3 regions of the Yersinia entomophaga genome follow, and region 1 is predicted to be linked to each of the others. Evidence: predicted binding sites of a transcription regulator. Region 1 holds the regulator's gene; each other region holds the start of a gene.

Region 1 (3,283 bases):
GCCGGTGGCGAACCGAAGGGCGCAGTAGCCGAAGCGATCGCCGCATCTTTTGGGTCTTTCGCGGAGTTCAAACAACAGTTTACCGATGCTGCCGTGAAAAACTTTGGCGCGGGTTGGACCTGGCTGGTGAAAAAACCGGACGGCTCGCTGGCGATCGTGAGCACTTCTAATGCAGCAACGCCGCTAACCACTTCGGATAAACCATTGCTGACTGTCGATGTGTGGGAGCACGCTTACTATATCGATTACCGCAATGCGCGGCCGACTTATCTGGAAAACTTCTGGGCGCTGGTTAACTGGGCGTTCGTAGAGAAAAATCTGGCCTGATTAGCTGGCTAATATCAAGGGCGGATAACGGCTCCGCCCTTCTCGCTCAAAATCTGTACAGCTCTAAAACAGTCAGGGTTTAGTTCATTACCGCTGTAAAGCTAAAGATCATAATCACTGCCAACGAACCAATAGTAGTAATCAATGACATTTTCAGATCAGTATCCATATAAACTCCTCAGTCGGTTAATTTGGGTGGATAAAGGCACATAGTTAGTGTGTAAAACGATTTTCCCACAGTTCGAGAATAAAATCTTGTTATCATTACTCACTTTATAACGTTGATTAGATCTTTCACTTTTTCTTTAAATCGGCCAAAATCCGCAGTTCATTACTGCGTACCGACCAATAACGCCTAAAAACCCCTTTCAGACTAGCGCGCTGACGAAAATAACCAGCGGAACTGATGATATCTGTCTGAAAGGGTTCGAACAACGCAGGCAAACGATTAACATAATACTTACCTGCTGTAACAGGTCAGTTTAGGAGTCATTCTTTTTATGGCAACGATTAAAGATGTGGCCAAACGCGCGGGCGTTTCCACCACCACCGTTTCGCACGTCATCAATAAAACACGTTTCGTCGCCGAAGACACCAAGGCCGCCGTGTGGGCCGCCATTAAAGAGCTGCACTATTCGCCCAGTGCCGTCGCACGAAGCCTGAAAGTCAATCACACTAAATCGATTGGTTTGCTAGCCACTTCCAGCGAAGCACCCTATTTTGCGGAAGTGATCGAAGCGGTAGAAAATAGCTGCTATAGCAAAGGCTATACGCTGATTTTGTGTAACTCTCATAATAATCTGGATAAGCAGAAAGCGTATCTGGCTATGCTGGCGCAAAAACGCGTCGACGGTTTGCTGGTAATGTGTTCCGAGTATCCAGAGCAACTGTTGGGCATGCTGGAAGATTATCGCAATATTCCGATGGTAGTCATGGATTGGGGCACCGCGCGCGGCGATTTTACCGACTCCATTATTGATAATGCCTTTGAAGGCGGTTATTTGGCTGGCCGTTATCTGATTGAACGCGGTCATCGCGATATTGGAGCCATTCCGGGGCAACTGGCTCGCAATACTGGCGGTGGGCGTCATCAGGGCTTTATCAAAGCGTTGGAAGAAGCCAATATTAAACTGCGTGATGAATGGGTGGTTCAAGGGGATTTTGAACCGGAATCCGGTTATAAAGCCATGCATCAAATCCTAACGCAGAAACATCGCCCAACCGCGGTATTCTGCGGCGGCGATATTATGGCTATGGGCGCTATTTGTGCTGCCGATGAATTAGGTTTACGCGTTCCGCAGGATATTTCGGTGATCGGATATGACAATGTGCGAAATGCGCGCTATTTCTCACCGGCACTGACCACTATTCATCAGCCAAAAGAACGTTTGGGCGAAAGCGCCTTTGCAATGTTGCTGGATCGCATTGTCAGCAAACGTGAAGATCCCCAAACCATTGAAGTACATCCAAAACTGGTTGAACGCCGTTCTGTTGCTGATGGTCCTTTCCGCGATTATCGTCGTTAAAACCGCTGTGGGAAGCCGTTTAGCCCGTTGAAACGGCTTCCCGCGTGTTTTCTACACCGTCCCCCGCTCGCAGCCATTCGGCATTCAGCGTTTCCGTATCCCCAAGGTACTCCAGCAGCCACGCCATAGCGGGCGAATGGTTGTTTTGCTCCCAGCTCAGGCAGCAAGGGCTATCTGGCAAGGGCTGAGCCAGCGTAATAATCACCAGTTTCCCCTGTTTGGCCAGCGGCTCGACGCGATGCGCCGGAACCATACCAATACATAAACCGTCACACAGACAGTCAATGCCCGTTTGCCAATCCGGTGCCACCAGCCGTCGCTGGTTGTCCAGCGTCCAGGTATCGCGCTTCGGCAGATTACGGGCAGTGTCCTCAATGCAGAGCGAAGGGTAAGGCCGCAGCTGATCGTCGGTCAAAGGGCCGCTCTGAGATGCCAGCGGATGAGTGGCACTGACCACGCAGTGCCAGTTCATAAACCCCATATCACGGAAGGTAAAGCGCCCACCGACTGGCACCGCACGCGTCGCACCAATAGCCACATCGGCACGACCATCCGCCAGCGCATCCCACACGCCGTTGAATACCTCAAAATGCACCCGCAGTTCGATATCGGGGAAATGACGATAAAAATCCAGCACCAACTGACGGCTGCGTAACGGCTTCACAATAATGTCGATAGCAATATCCAGATGGCCGCGCCAACCGTTAGCGACCTGCTGACATTGACGACGCGTATCAATCATTTTTTTGATAACAGTTCGCGCTTCTTTAATAAACAGCGCTCCCGCTGCCGTCAGTTCCACATCGCGGTGTCGTCGTTCAAACAGTGGCACTGCCAGCCATGTCTCGAGTTGTCTGACCGTATAGCTGACGGCAGAAGGCACGCGATGCAGTTCTTGTGCAGCAGCGCTAAAACTACCGGTTCTGGCAACCGCATCAACCACTTCCAATGAATATTCCGACCACATTGCCTTGCCTTCAATTATTTTCACACCAGTATGCAAATATTACCGTTTCACAGGGGAATAGCCAGCCGGATAGAATGCCCCCCGCATTAATTCTCCTGCAAAGATAACCTGCTTTCGGATTGTAGCCAGGCGGCAACGCCGCGAATCCCAAGGAACCGAGCCACTAAGTGACTGGGGTGAGCGAAGGTAGCCAACACCGCTGCGGTTCGAAAGATAACGGGTATACAGATAAACGAGATAAATAACGAAAATGAAAACATCCACTAGCTTTATGTTCTACCTCGCCGGTCTGAGCATGTTGGGATACCTTGCCACGGATATGTACTTACCCGCTTTTGGCGCCATGCAACAAGATTTGCAGGCTTCGGCTGGCTCGATCAGCGCCAGTTTGAGCATTTTTCTCGCCGGATTTGCCATTGCACAATTAGTCTGGGGACCTTTATCCGATAAATTGGGGCGGAAA
Region 2 (3,283 bases), 1.9 Mb from region 1:
GAACTAAAGGATCTGCCGTTGCCAAACGTCCCCTTGGCTAATGCAGCCACGGCGTTGGCGGTATTGCACTATTCGCCGCTCCAGATCGCTGAGGAAGCTATCCGTCAGGGGCTGATCGCGGCGCAGTTACCGGGGCGTTTCCAAATTGTCAGTGAACGACCTATGCTGATTCTGGACGTTGCTCACAATCCTCATGCCGCCGGTTATCTCGCCGATCGCCTGTCTCAATTACCGGCGACCCAGGGTAAAGTTCGCGCGGTAGTGGGGATGCTGGCGGATAAAGATATCCCAGGTACGCTGGCGTGTTTAAGCCCGCAGGTTGATGAATGGTACTGTGCGCCGCTGGAAGGGCCGCGGGGAGCCAGCGTGGCAGCTTTGGCGCAGCATCTTGAAGCATCGCGGCAATTTACCGATGTGGCAACGGCGTGGCGTCAGGCCATGCAGGATGCGACAGCGGAAGACGTGGTTATCGTGTGTGGGTCTTTCCTTACCGTGGCTCATGTGATGGAAGCATTGAAAACGGGGAGTGTGAGTGGCCAGTAAATTCCAGAACCGTTTAGTGGGTACCGTCATTTTGGTGGCGCTGGGCGTCATTTTATTACCCGGTTTGCTGGATGGTAAGAAAAAGCATTATGAGGATGAGTTTGCCGCTATTCCATTAGTACCTAAGCCCGGCGATGCGGAAGAAATCGACGTGGTGCCGCCGGTGAACCAGCCTTTACCGACGCAGCCGCCAGAAGGTGCAGCGGAAGCCCTCGGAGCCAATAAAGGTGAAGAATCAGCCTCTCAGGCAGCTAACGATGCAGGTAGCGTTGCAACTCCGCCACTGGTCGTCAGTAAGCCTATTGAAACTAAGCCTGTACCGCCAAAACCGGTAGAGGTTAAGCCGATAGAAGTTAAACCGATAGAAGTTAAACCAATAGAGAAGAAACAGGCCGCGCCTAAACCGGTTGAGGTGAAACCTAAGCCTGAAGTTAAGCCGATAGAAACCAAACCTGAGGCGAAAGTGGAAGAAAAAGCGCCGACAGGACAGGCCTATGTGGTTCAACTGGGGGCGCTGAAAAACGCGGCCAAAGTGAATGAGATCGTAGCGAAGTTACGCTTATCGGGTCATCGCGCCTATACCGTGCCGGCTACGCCGGTTCAGGGTGAAATTACCCGCGTATTCGTTGGCCCGGATGCTTCAAAGCAGAATTTGCAATCGGCGTTGCCTGAACTGAATGCCCTAAGCGGCCTGAACGGGCAGGTTAAGGCATACAATACCGGCCGCTAAAGTGATTTACCCTTGTCCCGCCGCGGTAGAACGACGGCTGGCAAGGGGTTATAGCTAAGTTTGTGCGGCGATTGTTGTTTTTAAAATCGCCGCACTTTATTTATCGGAGCGCAGGAATTCCCCTACGCAAACGTTTTCTTTTTCTGTTAGAATTCGCCGCGAACAGGATGTAGGGGCGATTTCATCATTGGAATAGTCATGGTTTGGATTGATTACGTCATTATAGGAATTATCGGGTTTTCTGCTTTAGTCAGCTTGATCCGGGGTTTTGTCCGTGAAGCATTGTCACTTGTGACATGGGGATGTGCGTTTTTTGTTGCCAGCCATTTTTATGCTTATCTTGCCATTTACTTCACGCGTTTTGAAGACGAACTCGTACGCAATGGCATCGCGATCGGCATCTTGTTCATTGCGACATTGATCGTCGGAGCAATTGTTAACTACGTGATTGGCTCGCTGGTTGAGCGTACCGGGTTATCGGGAACGGACAGAGTGTTGGGGATCTGTTTCGGCGCACTGCGAGGTGTGTTGATCGTTGCCGCCATGCTGTTCTTTCTGGATACCTTTACCGGCTTCTCACAAAGTGAAGACTGGAAACAGTCGCAGTTGATTCCGCAGTTCAGTTATATCATCAGGTGGTTCTTTGACTACCTGCAGAGCACGTCGAGTTTCTTGCCGAATCAATTACCGATTCGGAGCGGCTTATGAGGAAAGACACATGTGCGGTATTGTCGGTATCGCCGGTTTTACACCGGTAAACCAGTCGATTTATGATGCGTTAACGGTGCTTCAGCACCGAGGTCAGGATGCCGCAGGCATCGTCACCATTGATGCCAATAATGGATTCCGTCTGCGTAAAGCGAACGGTTTGGTGAAGGATGTTTTTGAAACCCGGCATATGCTCCGGCTGCAGGGAAATATGGGCATTGGTCACGTCCGCTACCCAACCGCCGGCAGCTCCAGCGCCTCTGAGGCCCAGCCTTTCTACGTTAACTCACCGTTTGGTATTACGCTGGCTCACAACGGCAATCTGACTAACGCTCACCAGCTGAGAAAGCAGTTGTTCGAAGTCTCCCGCCGTCATGTGAATACCACTTCTGATTCAGAAATTCTGCTAAATATCTTCGCCAGCGAACTGGATCGCTTCCAACATTATCCGTTGGAAACAGACAATATTTTTGCTGCCGTTGCCGCCATGCATCAGCTTATTCGCGGTGCTTATGCCTGCGTAGCGATGATCATAGGCCACGGTATGGTTGCTTTCCGCGATCCGAACGGTATTCGCCCTTTGGTGATTGGTAAACGCACCCTGGTTGATGGCCGTAATGAGTATATGGTTGCCTCTGAAAGTGTGGCGCTGGATACGCTAGGCTTTGAATTTCTGCGTGATGTGGCTCCGGGCGAAGCGGTGTATATCACCGAAAAAGGCCAGTTGTTTACTCGCCAGTGCGCAGAAAATCCTAAGTACAATCCTTGCTTGTTCGAGTATGTCTATTTTGCTCGCCCTGATTCCTTTATCGATAAAATCTCGGTCTACAGCGCCCGTGTACGCATGGGTCAGAAGTTAGGGGCTAAAATTGCCAAGGAATGGGAAGATCTGGATATCGACGTTGTTATTCCGATTCCTGAAACTTCCTGCGATATCGCGTTAGAAATCGCCCGTATTCTGGATAAACCGTATCGCCAGGGTTTTGTTAAAAACCGCTATGTGGGCCGTACCTTTATCATGCCGGGGCAGCAGGAACGCCGTAAGTCTGTGCGCCGTAAACTGAACGCCAACCGCGCCGAGTTCCGGGATAAAAACGTGCTGCTGGTGGATGATTCCATCGTGCGTGGCACTACGTCCGAACAGATCGTGGAAATGGCTCGCGAAGCCGGAGCGAAGAAAGTTTACTTTGCTTCCGCTGCGCCAGAAATTCGTTTCCCTAACGTTTATGGCATTGATATGCCGAGTGCCAATGAGCTGATTGCTCACGGACGTGAGGTTGACGAAATCAAACAGCTGATCGG
Region 3 (3,283 bases), 1.2 Mb from region 1:
ACAGGATATTACCAAAAATGGGCGCTTAAATAACCCAAGGATATATTGAAACGCGATCCTTATTGCATTGCAAGGTCAGCCATCGGTAAAACCTACTGAATAACGCAATTTTAAGCGGTTTGACGTTTAAAGGTGATGATAAAAAGCGCGGATGAAAGCGGTGAATTTATTGGGTTATAAATAGCTTTATTAATCAGCCACATTGCCCCACTAATGCTTTTCTGCCTCTCCTGGCCAGAGCGGGTTGGAAAGGCGCGAATACTGACTCAATCCGGCAGATGTGTTATAAGAGCCGTCTAAAGAGTAGCGACTCACTTTGTGATTCCACATATTACACTAGCAGGAATATTATTATGGTTACTTTTCATACTAATCACGGCGACATCGTCATCAATACTTTCGCTGACAAAGCGCCGGCTACCGTTGAAAACTTCCTGAATTACTGCCGTAAAGGTTTCTACGACAACACTATTTTCCACCGTGTTATCGATGGTTTCATGATTCAGGGCGGCGGTTTTGAGCCTGGCATGAACCAGAAAGAAACAGGTGCGCAAATCAAGAACGAAGCGAACAACGGCCTGAAAAACACCCGTGGTACTTTGGCAATGGCGCGGACTAACGATCCGCACTCTGCTACCGCTCAATTCTTCATTAACGTAGCTGACAACGACTTCCTGAACTTCCGTTCAGAGCGCGCTGACGGCTGGGGCTACTGCGTATTCGCTGAAGTGGTCGAAGGTATGGACGTTGTTGATAAAATCAAAAGCGTTGCAACCGGCCGTAGCGGCATGCATCAGGACGTTCCAAAAGAAGATGTGATCATCAAAAGCGTTACCGTTAGCGAGTAATTGCGACGGAATGCGCACGCTTTTTATAGCAGATTTGCATCTTAGCGTTCAGGAACCGGCAATTACTGCCGGTTTTCTGCGTTTTTTACAGCGCGAAGCCATTCACGCCAACGCTTTATATATCCTAGGCGATCTATTTGAAGCGTGGATTGGTGATGACGATCCGCTGCCGCTGTATCGTCAGGTCGCCAGTGCCCTGAAAGACTTGCACCATCGGGGAATTCCCTGCTACTTCATTCACGGCAACCGTGATTTTTTAGTTGGAAAACGTTTTGCTGCCGAAAGCGGTATGATGCTGCTGCCAGAAGAACAAACTCTCGAACTGTATGGTCGCAAAATTTTAATCCTGCATGGCGATACGTTATGCACAGATGATGCGGATTATCAGCATTTTCGTCGCCGGGTTCACAATCCCATTATCCAATGGTTATTCCTGTCCTTACCTCTTTCCTGGCGTTTACGCATTGCCGCTTCGATGCGGAAAAACAGCCAACAGAATAATAAAGACAAATCCGAAGCCATTATGGATGTGAATAACGCAGCTGTGATTGATGCTTTCCAACGCAATGGCGTGGAGTGGATGATTCACGGTCATACACATCGTCCAGCGATTCATCCCCTTAAACTGGCAGATAAAACCGTACATCGCGCCGTATTGGGTGCCTGGCATGTGGAAGGATCGATGATTTGCGTCACTCCTGAAGCTATCGAGCTGATCGAATTCCCGTTTTAAACCTTACTGCCAAATCCTGAAAAATCCTGCTTTTTCGTACAAAAACCAGCTACGCAACCGTTTTCCTTGCCTGTGGCTCATGGTATGCTCTACGCCCTCTTCGCCAGACACAATTCGCTCTGGCCGACGTTTGCACAATCACAGGAGCTTTACACCCATGGGAGCCAACCTCGATTCGGCTATCACAGCCGGGGTTAAAATCGCAATAGTTATGGGGTCTAAAAGTGACTGGGCCACCCTGCAGTTCGCTGCTGACGTGCTCACCGAATTGGATGTCCCTTTCCATGTGGAAGTGGTTTCCGCTCATCGTACCCCGGATAAATTATTCAGTTTTGCCGAACAGGCAGACGCTAATGGACTGGATGTGATCATTGCCGGTGCCGGTGGCGCAGCGCACCTTCCGGGTATGCTGGCGGCGAAAACGCTGGTGCCGGTGCTGGGCGTGCCGGTACAAAGCGCAGCGCTGAGCGGCGTAGACAGCCTTTATTCCATTGTGCAAATGCCGCGCGGTATCCCTGTGGGGACGCTGGCGATTGGCAAAGCAGGCGCAGCCAACGCGGCGCTGCTGGCAGCACAGATTTTAGCGCTGCACGATAAAACTCTCGCAGGGCGTCTGGCTGCGTGGCGTCAAAACCAAACTGATGAAGTGCTGAATAATCCCGATCCGCGGGAGGATGCATGAAGCCGGTTTGCGTATTAGGTAACGGGCAGTTGGGGCGCATGCTGCGTCAGGCCGGAGAGCCGCTGGGAATCGCCGTTTATCCAGTAGGATTGGACGCAGAACCCGAAGCCGTGCCTTATCAGAATAGTGTGATTACCGCTGAAATTGAGCGCTGGCCGGAAACCGCACTGACCCGCGAATTGGCTACTCACAACGCCTTCGTTAACCGAGATATTTTCCCGCGTTTGGCCGATCGCCTGACGCAAAAGCAATTGTTGGATAGCCTGAATTTAGCCACCGCGCCTTGGCAATTACTCGCTAATGCCGAACAGTGGCCGCAGGTGTTTGCTTCTCTGGGTGAGCTGGCGATTGTTAAACGTCGCGTCGGCGGTTATGACGGACGTGGGCAGTGGCGTTTACGTCCCGGCGAGCAAGATAGCCTGCCTGCGGACGCCTACGGTGAGTGCATCGTCGAGCAAGGCATTCATTTTTCTGGCGAAGTTTCTCTGATTGGCGCACGTAGCCATGATGGGGAAACGGTATTTTATCCGCTAACCCATAATCTGCATGAAGACGGCATTTTACGTATCAGCGTAGCGTTACCGCAGCCAGATGCCAAATTGCAGGCTCAGGCAGAAAGCATGTTGTCCGCCATTATGAATGAGCTGGGTTATGTCGGCGTGATGGCGATGGAATGCTTTATCGTCGGCGACAACCTGCTGATCAACGAACTGGCTCCCCGCGTACACAACAGCGGTCACTGGACGCAAAATGGCGCGTCCATCAGCCAGTTCGAATTGCATCTGCGCGCTATTCTGGATTTACCACTGCCAAAACCGGTGGTTAGCACCCCTTCGGTCATGGTGAATCTCATCGGCACTGCGGTTAATTTGGCATGGCTTTCACAGCCTCTGGTTCATCTGCATTGGTACGAAAAAGAAGTGCGCGATGGGCGTAAAGTCGGGCATTTGAATCTCACCGATCCGGCGGAAAAACAATTGGCCGAAACGTTGAACGAGTTGTCACCCTTGCTACCAAATG

Evidence for each region. The regulator PurR, encoded in region 1, represses purine synthesis genes. The targets are predictions, from matches to a motif close to CANGCAAACGTTTGCNTG.
Region 2: a site for PurR is predicted at 1,397-1,414, ahead of cvpA (colicin V production protein). Genes of this name have one in related genera too.
Region 3: a site for PurR is predicted at 1,632-1,649, ahead of purE (5-(carboxyamino)imidazole ribonucleotide mutase). Genes of this name have one in related genera too.

What each region holds. Positions count from the first base shown of each region.
Region 1 covers NZ_CP010029.1:1,325,335-1,328,617, forward strand. Annotated here, with positions in the region: gene sodB (superoxide dismutase [Fe]) at 1-327, shown strand, start outside; gene cydH (cytochrome bd-I oxidase subunit CydH) at 407-496, opposite strand; gene purR (HTH-type transcriptional repressor PurR) at 828-1,853, shown strand; gene punR (DNA-binding transcriptional activator PunR) at 1,873-2,820, opposite strand; gene punC (purine nucleoside transporter PunC) at 3,071-3,283, shown strand, end outside.
Region 2 covers NZ_CP010029.1:3,667,264-3,670,546, forward strand. Annotated here, with positions in the region: gene folC (bifunctional tetrahydrofolate synthase/dihydrofolate synthase) at 1-543, shown strand, start outside; gene dedD (cell division protein DedD) at 533-1,273, shown strand; gene cvpA (colicin V production protein) at 1,472-1,981, shown strand; gene purF (amidophosphoribosyltransferase) at 1,992-3,283, shown strand, end outside.
Region 3 covers NZ_CP010029.1:164,840-168,122, reverse strand. Annotated here, with positions in the region: gene ppiB (peptidylprolyl isomerase B) at 354-848, shown strand; gene PL78_RS00860 (UDP-2,3-diacylglucosamine diphosphatase) at 859-1,581, shown strand; gene purE (5-(carboxyamino)imidazole ribonucleotide mutase) at 1,739-2,263, shown strand; gene purK (5-(carboxyamino)imidazole ribonucleotide synthase) at 2,260-3,283, shown strand, end outside.